Regions from separate parts of the Providencia xihuensis genome, predicted to be linked through region 1. Evidence: predicted binding sites of a transcription regulator. Region 1 holds the regulator's gene; the other holds the start of a gene.
The links. Region 1 encodes PhoB, which activates phosphate uptake and scavenging genes when phosphate is short. Its sites were predicted from a motif close to CTGTCATAAAACTGNCNNAT; they were not measured.
Positions count from the first base shown of each region.

Region 2: ACE2AL_RS05385 (esterase-like activity of phytase family protein) is a predicted target of PhoB. The motif match lies at 1,174-1,193, and genes of this name have one in related genera.

Region 1 covers NZ_CP169565.1:782,541-788,133, forward strand. The annotation lists gene ACE2AL_RS03340 (AAA family ATPase) at 1-915, opposite strand, end outside; gene sbcD (exonuclease subunit SbcD) at 921-2,132, opposite strand; gene phoB (phosphate regulon transcriptional regulator PhoB) at 2,369-3,058, shown strand; gene phoR (phosphate regulon sensor histidine kinase PhoR) at 3,082-4,392, shown strand; gene brnQ (branched-chain amino acid transport system II carrier protein) at 4,884-5,593, shown strand, end outside.
Region 2 covers NZ_CP169565.1:1,249,530-1,255,122, forward strand. The annotation lists gene ybbP (putative ABC transporter permease subunit YbbP) at 1-1,120, shown strand, start outside; gene ACE2AL_RS05385 (esterase-like activity of phytase family protein) at 1,261-2,643, shown strand; gene ACE2AL_RS05390 (MFS transporter) at 2,772-4,010, opposite strand; gene purK (5-(carboxyamino)imidazole ribonucleotide synthase) at 4,127-5,209, opposite strand; gene purE (5-(carboxyamino)imidazole ribonucleotide mutase) at 5,209-5,593, opposite strand, start outside.

The DNA.
Region 1 (5,593 bases):
TTGCCTCTGTAGACTTTCAATATTTTGCCAAAGAGGGCGTAGCGACTCCGCAGGTTCGCCATTCGATAGTTTCTTCAGTTGTGGTTGCGCCGTTTGGTATTCAAGTTGGGCATTTTTTAGTTCATTATCAAGTGATTGTAATCTCACAGTGAGCTGGTTGTGTTGTTGCCACCAATTAAGTTCCTGTTGATGCTGTGCACGCTTTTGCTTTATTTCAGTTTCGTGTTTCAGTAACGTATTTTGCTGTTCTAGCAGCTCTTGGTGTTCTGATTCCGTAAGTAAATTAATACTTTGCGCTCTGGCTTTTAAGAGATCTAAATCTGTTTTTGCTTGCTTGTGTTGGTTAAAAATATATTTGGAGATTTGGCTATAAATTTCTGTGCCTGTAATTTCTTCAAGTAGGTCAGCGCGTTCTTTTTCGGAAGCGTTTAAGAAAGCGGCAAAGTCCCCTTGCGATAGCAAGATGGATTTTGTAAAGCGGCCAAAATCTAACCCTGTAATTTTGGTTATTTGGTCGCGAATTTCAGATACCTTAACGGTAATGATTTTGCCATCAGCCACTTGGGCAAGTTCCGCTTTCGGTGGTTGCAAGTTGCCATCTGGTTTATTACCTGCGCGGCGTTGGCTCCAAAATGCGCGATAGGCCGCACCTTTGACTTCAAATTCCACTTCTGAAAGGCAGTCCCCGGTGTGGCGGGTCATCAGTTCGTTTTGGCTTGCGGAAATTGAATCTAATCGTGGTGTCCGATGATATAGCGCTAAGCAGATGGCATCCAATAAGGTGGTTTTCCCCGCACCCGTTGCGCCTGTGATGGCAAATAGCCCCTGGCTGGCAAACGGCTCTTGCGTAAAGTCGATTTTCCATTCACCTTTGAGAGAATTAATATTTTTGAGGCGTAAGCTTAAGATTTTCATATCAATTACCCTTGCTCTTGGCGTAATGCGTCGTAGGATTGTTGGAAAAGTTGGGTTAGACGCTGTTCACGTTCAGGGTCTTCTAGCGTTTCTTCGCTAAGGCGGCGTAAGAAAACCTCTTCTACTGTAAGTTCATTCAGGGTTTCATTGGCCAACGCAAGGTTTTGCCCTTGTTTTTGCTTTCTCGCACGGCGCAGTAACACGACTTCAACGGGAAGGTTTTGTGTGAGTGCTTCGATGCGTTGTTGAATATCCGCGAGATAATCTTGAGAGGCCACCTCAATATCCAACCAAACTGCATTCTCACCTTGGTAATCTTGCCATACGCTAAGTTGTTGTTCTATTTCTTTTAATGAGCCTTTAATCGTCTGTAAGGGCTGAAAAATAGGGATCGCTAACGGGGTGATTTCGGTTAATTCGCTGCCTGTGAATTCAACTAAACAGACACTTTTTTGTTGGGCGGTTTCATCAAAACTGAGGGCAATAGGGGATCCGCAATAGCGAATATGTTGTTTTCCACCAATCACTTGAGGGCGATGAATATGGCCAAGAGCAATATAATCCGCAGGGGGGAACGCCCCTGAAGGGAAGGCTTCTAATGTGCCAATATAAATATCACGCACGGAATCGGTTAATTCCGCGCCAATGACAGTTAAATGCCCCGTAGCAATAATTGGAATATCCACGCCGAGCATTGCGCGTTGTTCGAGGGCAAATTGGTAGCTGGCTAGGTAATGGTCATGAATAGCGGTTTGTAGCGAAAGCTGTTTTTCTTCAATACTTTGCCCTGCAACACTCAATTGAATATCCCGAGGGCGTAAAAAAGGAATGGCACACACGAGGCCAATGGGTTGCGATTGTTTATTGTGTAGAGTAATAACATTCGGTTCACTGCCAGAGGTGACCACTTGGGTATTGAGGTAGCTTAATAATGCGCTCGATTCATTCAGAACGGAGACGGAATCGTGGTTACCGCTCAAAATAACCAACTGGCACCCCGTTTTTTGCAAGTCCACAATAAATTTATTATATAACTCGCGGGCATAACTAGGTGGTGACCCTGTATCAAAAATGTCCCCTGCTACGATAACGGCATCAACGTGATGAATTTCGACTTGGTTTACTAACCAATCTAAAAAGTGTTGGTGCTCAGGCGCACGGCTTTTGGTAAAAAAGTATTGGCCAAGATGCCAGTCAGAGGTATGAATAATGCGCATGAGCCATCCGTTCCTGTCTTTGATAAAGGGCATAAATTACTGCTATCCAGTATACCTGATCCTATCAAAACCTCGTGTTTTTCTCGTGTTATGGCGGAATTATTTCACTTAGATGACATTTACCCGCTAATATAAGGAGAAATATTTGATTTGCGAATAGACATTCATAATTCTGTCATAAAAGTGACGCATAATGCGTTCACATTAACAATGTCTTCTTATTTACAGGAACAATCATGGCAAGACGCATTCTAGTGGTTGAAGATGAAGCGCCCATCCGAGAAATGGTTTGTTTTGTATTAGAACAGAATGGTTTTCAGCCAATTGAAGCTGATGATTATGACAGCGCAATTGCACAGTTAGTTGATCCTCTCCCTGATTTGGTTTTATTGGATTGGATGATCCCTGGTGGTTCAGGTCTCCAAGTGATTAAACATATGAAGCGCGATAGCGCGACGCGTGATGTTCCCGTGATGATGTTAACAGCACGCGGGGAAGAAGAAGATCGTGTGAAAGGGCTTGAAGTCGGCGCTGATGATTATTTGATTAAGCCGTTTTCCCCGAAAGAGTTAATTGCTCGCGTTAAAGCTATTCTCCGTCGGATCTCTCCGATGTCGACAGAAGATATCATCGAAATGAATGGGTTAACGTTAGACCCAACCTCCCACCGTGTGACGAGTAATGACACCCCGATTGATATGGGGCCAACGGAATATAAGCTTCTGCATTTCTTTATGACTCACCCTGAGCGTGTATACAGCCGTGAGCAGCTCTTGAATTATGTGTGGGGCGCGAATGTTTACGTCGAAGATAGAACGGTGGATGTGCACATTCGGCGTTTAAGAAAAGCGCTAGAAACTGAAGGTCATGATAAAATGGTGCAAACAGTACGCGGTACGGGTTACCGTTTCTCTGTTCGTTATTAACGACAAACTAGGGAGAGACATGCGTGCTTGAACGCTTATCGATTAAACAGCTGGTTTGGGGGCTGTTTTTATTTATCTTGCCAGCGCTGATTTTGTCCATTTTTATCGGGCATTTGCCTTGGCTGTTGGTGGTTTCGTTACTGGCAGCCTTAGTGTGGCATGCATATAACCTGCTAAAACTATCTTATTGGCTTTGGTTGGATAAAAGTATGTTACCACCCGAGGGGCGAGGAGGATGGGAGCCGATATTTTACGGTATATACCAGATGCAGCAGCGTAATCGTAAACGTCGCCGCGAATTAGGGCAGTTGATTAAACGTTTTCGTAGTGGCGCTGAATCCTTACCCGACGCCGTTGTGATGATGACCACTGAAGGCAATATTTTTTGGTGTAATCGCCACGCTCAGGCTTTGTTAGGCTTTCGCTGGCCAGAAGATAATGGCCAACATATTTTCAATTTATTGCGCTACCCTGATTTTAGTCGTTATTTTTCAATCAAAAGCTACGACCAAGCATTAACCATTGAGCTGAATAGTGGGGAAATTGTTGAGTTTCGTATCTTGCCTTATACCGAAGGGCAACTACTGATGGTGGCGCGAGATGTCACTGAAAAACGTCGGTTGGAGAAAGCGCGTAGGGATTTTTTTGCTAACGTTAGCCACGAACTACGTACTCCACTTACCGTTATTCAGGGATATCTTGAGGTAATGGATGACCAGGAAGGTATGCCAGCCGTCAATAAAAAAGCGCTGAATGTGATGCAAGAGCAAGCTCATAGAATGGATAATTTGGTTAAACAGCTTTTGCAGTTATCTCGTATCGAAATTGCACCGCAAATCAACCTTGATGAGCAGGTAAACATTCCAGTAATCCTCAAAATGATTGAGCAAGAAGCGTTAAGTTTAAGCCAGGGCCGCCAGCAATTTGAGTTTAATATCGATGAATCACTGCGAGTACATGGCAATGAGGAGCAACTGCGCAGTGCTGTGGCGAACTTAGTGTATAACGCTATTAACCATACGCCTGAAGGCACAAAAATTCGTGTGGATTGGCGTAAAACCAGTCTTGGTGCTCAATTTAGTGTGAAGGATAATGGGCCAGGGATCCCGTCAGAGCATCTTCCACGTTTGACAGAGCGTTTTTACCGTGTGGATAAAGCACGTTCACGTCAAGGTGGTGGTGGAACAGGGCTTGGGTTGGCTATTGTGAAACATGCCGTTCAGCACCATAGCAGCCAGCTGGTGGTCACTAGCCAAGTTGGTAAAGGGAGTGAGTTCTCATTTACTTTGCCACCTGTGCTAATCGTTGATGATAAAAAATTGAAAAAATCCTAAATGATCCCACTTTATTAATATAATCAACTTGTTAATAAAGTGGATCCTGCTTGCTTACCTATTAATTAATTTTGTTAATACATTATTTTTTTATATTATCCTGCCAATTAATGATTTTGATATTATATATCCTACCAGTTAGTAAAAAAAATGAATGACAAAATGATGAGTTGATTATTTTTCGAACAAATCATATAACGAGTATTGTGATTTTACTGAAAGGAATCACTGGTTCTGAAAATTAGTTTAGTTATTTCCTCTTGTTTTCGGGTTTGCTATTGCCTTTTTGCCCTATAAAAGTTCTACTTGTTGTCAGTTATTGGCGATTTTTTCTGTTTTTTGATTTTTCGTTTTGTCATAGGCAAGCAGGCATACTTTTTTATATTGTTAACAGTATGTTTATCAGAATTCTATCTCGCTATATATATTTCAAAGGGTTGCTAAGTGCATATCCGTAATTTTTTATTTTCGCTACTAAAAATTAACATAATATGGCTCATCGTTTATCATCAAGAGATATCATCGCATTAGGTTTTATGACCTTTGCGTTATTTGTCGGGGCAGGAAATATTATTTTCCCTCCGATGGTTGGCTTACAGGCAGGGGAACAAGTTTGGACCGCCGCACTTGGCTTTTTAGTCACGGGTGTGGGTCTACCTGTATTAACAGTTATTGCATTGGCGAAAGTTGGGGGCGGAATTGAAGCCCTGAGTTCGCCAGTTGGGAAAACAGCGGGTTTACTGCTAGCGGTAGTCGCTTATTTATCTGTCGGCCCGTTATTTGCCACACCAAGAACCGCAACAGTATCGTATAAAGTCGGGATCGCACCATTATTTGGTGGCGAATCTGATATGTTACTGTTTATCTATAGCGCGGTTTATTTTGTGTTGGTAATTGGTATTTCGCTATATCCAGGGAAACTGCTGGATAGCGTAGGGCACATTTTGGCGCCTGTTAAAATGCTGGCATTGGCTATTTTGGGTGTTGCAGCGGTGATGTGGCCTGCGGGCGATCCAATTCCGTCGACGGTAGACTACCGTGATATGGCTTTTTCAAATGGCTTTATTAACGGTTACCTCACTATGGATACCCTCGGGGCGATGGTGTTTGGGATTGTTATCGTGAATGCGGCGCGTTCAAGGGGTATCGAAAACTCATCATTACTCACTCGCTACACCATGTGGGCAGGCTTAATTGCTGG
Region 2 (5,593 bases), 470 kb from region 1:
ACGCCTTTCGGTCAGCCGCTTGTTGCGCCAACCGTTGCAAACTATCACCCAAATGAGCGCCTTTTCGCTCTCGTTTATGTTACTGGCATTATTAATTTTAGTTCGGGGTGATTTACTTGACCGCTGGCAGCAGCAATTGCCAGCAGATAGCCCGAACTATTTCTTGATTAACATGAACCAATCACAGCTTAAACCTGTGACTGAGTTACTGGCACAGTATCAAGTGAAGCCAACGGAATTCAATCCTGTGGTTTTAGCGCGTTTAACCGATATTAATGACCAGTCAGCGATTGAATGGGCCGATAAACGTGACCCAAATAATAATACGGTACGGCGTGAATTAAGCTTAACGTGGCAATCTCAATTGGCCCCTGCGAATATCGTGAATGAAGGCACGTGGCCGCCGAAAGCGGGGGAGGTTTCCATTGAACAAACCGTGGTGAAAGAGCTAGGGTTAAAACTGGGGGATAAACTGACATTTAACGCAGGAGCTCAAGTTTTTACGGCGACGGTAAGCAGCATCCGCACTGTGGATTGGGAAAGTTTACGACCGAATTTTTATTTTATTTTTTCGGAAGAAAGCTTGTCGAAAATGCCAGCAACATGGCTGAGTAGTTTCCATTATGGGGGGGACGGCCAGTTATTGACGCAACTTAGCCGCCATTACCCAACCATAAATGTGCTGGATACAGGGGCGATCATTACACAGATTCAGCAAATCCTTCAGCAAGTCAGCCAAGCTCTTGAAGTGATGGTCGTCTTAGTGATTTTCTGTGGCTTGCTGTTATTGTTGGCACAGATTCAAGTGGGAATGAGCCAACGTGAGCGCGAACTGGTGGTCTATCGCACCTTAGGTGCGAGCAGAAAGCTGATGCGCAGAACATTATGGAGCGAGTTTGCATTACTTGGCTTAATGGCAGGCCTTGCTGCGGCCTTTGGTGCTGAAATTGCCTTGTGGTTATTGCAAAGTAAAGTGTTTGATTTTCCATGGCAACCTGAATGGCGTATGTGGCTATTATTACCACTGTGCGCAGCTATTTTGTTGTCGATTTGTGGGGGATGGCTAGGTCTTCGCTTATTAGGAACAGGCAGCCAGCACCGTCGATTACCCAATGGATGATTAATTTATAGGGAATAATTGGGCGTGAAATTATTTACGCCCAATTAAAATAACTGTCTTGAATCCTTCACAAAATCGTCATTTACTCAGGTTATGATTCCGCCGTCGATTATTGATAGCCTTAAAATGGAAACATAACCATGCAGCATAAAAATTCAATTACACACCCAATTAAACAGACGTTGGGTTCATTTTCTTTACTGGCAAGTTTGATTTCATTTAGCTTCTCAGGGTTTGCTCAACAAGAAGTGCCTGCCACATTAATGGGGCATTCCATTCTTTCCGTTGATTCCACCGTTTCAGCGCCACAAAATGCGCCTGCAGACCTTCAAGTGAGCGGAAAATTCACCACTGGCACACGCGTTGACACTCTCGGCAAAGTCGAAGGAAAATCCGCTGATCGTCCAACGGGGAAACACATTCCAATCAAAGGGCAGCCATTGCAAGGCCATTCAGGAATTAAACGGATGGGGGATGGCACCTATTGGGTGTTAACGGATAATGGGTTTGGTAATAAAGTGAATTCACCAGACTCTATGCTGTATGTGACGCAATACGATATTGATTTTAAATCAGGCAAAACAACACCACTCAAAACGGTTTTTTTCCATGACCCCGACAGAATCATTCCTTTTCACATTATTAATGAGAGCACAAAGGAACGTTACTTAACGGGCAGCGACTTCGACCCAGAAAGTTTTCAGTTTGCTAATGGTGCATTATGGGTAGGGGATGAATTTGGCCCATATCTGATAAAAATGGATTTGGATGGCAAAGTGTTAGCCTTGTTTGAAACGCAGGTCGATGGCAAAAAAGTGGTTTCTCCAGACCATTATCAAGTCACCACACCAGGAAAACCAACAGATAAAGTCACCTTCCAAGTGAATCGCTCAAAAGGGTTTGAAGGTATGGCTTCCTCACCAGACGGTTCAAAACTGTACCCAATGCTTGAAGGGGCAATTTGGGTTGATGAAAAACAAGATTATGAAAATGTGGATGGTAAACGCGCTGCACGCATTCTTGAGTTTGATGTAAAAAAACAAGATTGGACAGGCAGAAGCTGGCTATATGTGTTCGAAGATAACCAAAATGCTATCGGCGATTTTAATTTAATCGATGACACTCATGGCCTAATCATCGAGCGTGATAATGGCGAGGGGACATCGGATAAAGCCTGTGCTGCAGGCAGTATGAACACGGAAAATTGCTTTAGTAATTTAGCGAAATTTAAGCGTGTATACCGTATTGAGTTTTCAGATAAAAACGTCGGTGAAGCGGTTGATAAGCAGGCGTACATTGATTTAATGAATATTAAAGACCCAAATAGTCAAGCAAGAAAGCCACTGAATGACGGGGTATTTACCTTTCCATTCTTTACGATTGAGAATGTGGATGTGGTCGACGGTGAACATATCATTGTTGGTAATGACAATAACTACCCGTTCTCATCCAGCCGTGAGCCAAATCAAGCCGATGATAATGAATTTATTCTGTTGAAAGTCCCTGAATTGTTAAAGCCTTGATTGAATTTGTGCCACCTCATTCCAGTTTGTCGTGGCACAATGTGAAACGCATGTTTTGATCCAATATCTGGTCTTAAGCTTATTTTCCCTTTGGTTTCAATCTTTCCCGAGTTAATACTCGGGATTTTTTATTTGGTATGGAGTGCGGGCGGTTTCATCATTAATGTTAAGCCGAGGATAACCACCACAGGGGCGGCAATGACTAAAAATGCAGGGGTGAAGCTACCTGTGTAGTCCTTGATCCCACCTGCGATAAATGGCGCTAAACAGGCGATAGTTGAAATCAAGTTAACCACAGAAAATAGCTCCAAATAGGGGCCACGACCAAAGTAGTTTGATAACAAAACACTTGATGCTAAGAACGTCATGCCGTAACCAATTCCTACGCACAAAACAAATAAAATTAACCAGAACCAAGAGCTTGCGATACTGAGGAAGATAACACCAAGCACCATGATAATTAAGCTGCCAATCAGCAGTTTTTTGGGCTCCAACCATTCTCCAGCTGCGCCGCCAATAAATCGTGAAAATGCATTAACAAAAGCCATTGTACTAAGTAATGAAACTGCAACGGTCATACCAAAACCACGTTCTTCGATATGGGCAACAGCAAAACTGTTAACGGTAATACCACACCATAGAAAAGAGGTATAGGTCGCTGCAATTAAATAGAACTGCCATGTGCGCAGTGCGCGTCCAACTGTCCACACTTCAGCTGTACGATAAATGGGTTTACTTGCATCACTGACTTGTTTTTGCATCACTTTCTTGGCATGTTCTTGCTCTTGTTTGCCTTCACGTAACATAAAGATAGTGATTAACGTGATGATGCTGAGGTAAATCGCACACAAAACCCAGTGCATGCGCCATGAGCCCAATTGGTTTGAAGCATAGAAATAAATCCATGGCCCTGCAACTCCGCCGAGCCCACCAATGGTGAAATACAAGCCAAAAGCGAGGGACTGTTTTTCAAATAATCGGGAAAGCACGTAAGTGCCAGGCACCGTGGCTAATAAGGTAAAACCGATACCAATCAAGGCTGTACCTAAGAAATATGTACTGATGGTGTTGGTGGAATACAGGCTATAAAACCCAGCGACAAAGACTAAGGTACCCAGCAGTAATGTGGCTCGCACGCCAACTTTACGGATCAGCAAAGAGGGTAAGAAACTGGCAAGCCCACAGGTCAAGCCCAATAAGGTAAAGCCAAAACCCGCTTCACTCCAGCTCCATTTTAGCTCGCTGATCATTTCTGGCAATACAACGCCTAAAGAGGTGAAAGTCGTGGCTGTGGCTAAAAAATAAACTAACCCTAATAGAATTAAAATACACCACTGATAAAACGGACTAAAATGCTGCGAGGACATAGTAACTCCAGTCATGCCGCACACCTTTAGTCAGGAGAATTATCATCTGGATGACGGCGAAAATAGCAAAATGCCCGAAAACAAGTTCGGGCATCGATTAAGGCTATTTTCCCTATTTATTGGTGAGAGTACCAGTCTAATTTTTCATTTGCCCACTCAATGCCACTTTTATACTCATTTGGTAAGAGTGGGATAAGTGCACTGAGCGTTTCGGTTAGCTGATTACAGTCACTGTGGGAGAGGTTTAAATGGCCAACTTTACGGGCTGGACGCACCTCTTTTTCATACCAATGCAAGTGAACTAGTGGCAAATTGAGCCAATCGATATTCACATCAGTGCCGATTAAGTTCACCATTACCGCAGGGCTGTATACTTCAGGGGATGGCATTGGTAGATTCAATATGGCACGCAAATGTAACTCAAATTGGCTGATTGATGCACCGTTTTGGGTCCAATGTCCGCTGTTATGTACGCGAGGGGCAATTTCGTTGATCAGCAGTTTATCGCCCACAACAAAGCATTCCATCGCCATCACACCAATATAGCCGAGCTCATCCATTACAGCGCTTAACATCGCTTGCGCTTGATCTTGCTGAGGATTGGTGGATTTCGGAAAAGCGACACTGGTGCGCAGGATACCTTCTTGGTGTAGATTGTGGGTGATAGGGTAAAAAACTGACTCCCCAGCAGCATTACGAGCACCAATCACCGAGACTTCAGCATCAAAAGGGATGCCTTGCTCTACAATGCACTCACCGTAAACTTCAGCGGGTAAACTGAGTTCGTCACCTGGGCGTACACGCCATTGGCCGCGCCCGTCATAGCCGCCTGTTCGGCGTTTGACTATCAGAAAATCACCCAGTGAGGCAAACAATTCAGGCCATTGCTCCGGGGATTCGAGCAGTACCCAAGGGGCGGTTGACAAATGTAAGCTATCAAACAGGCTTTTTTGTGGGAAGCGGTCAGCTAAACGCGGGAAAATATCGCGGTTAATAAAGGCATTGTGCCTAGCTAACTCTTTAGTCAAAGGCGTTTCAGGCCAACGCTCGATTTCAGCGGTGATCACGCTTTGTTGATAAGGAACTGCTTCAGGCTCTGCATCCAATCCGACAGGGAAAACGGCGATACCTAATGGTTCGCCAGCTTGGCGCAGCATGCGACCCAGTTGACCGTTGCCCAGTACGCAAACGGGTTTCATTACGCATCCCTCGGGTCTGGGTTATTGAGTACGTCGTTAGTTTGTATTTCACGCCAAGTGGATAAGCGATTAAAAACAGCGGTATCTGCAATGGCTAATACTTGCGCTGCTAACAGCGCGGCATTTGCTGCACCAGCTTTGCCAATGGCAAGCGTACCCACTGGGATGCCTTTTGGCATCTGAACGATGGAATATAAGCTATCAACACCACTGAGTGCCGCGCTTTGTACAGGAACACCAAAAACAGGCACTAAGGTTTTGGCCGCTATCATACCTGGTAGGTGGGCTGCACCACCTGCACCTGCAATGATCACATCAAAACCATTTTCTTTGGCGGTTTCGGCAAACGAAAACAGTTTATCGGGTGTACGGTGTGCAGAAACA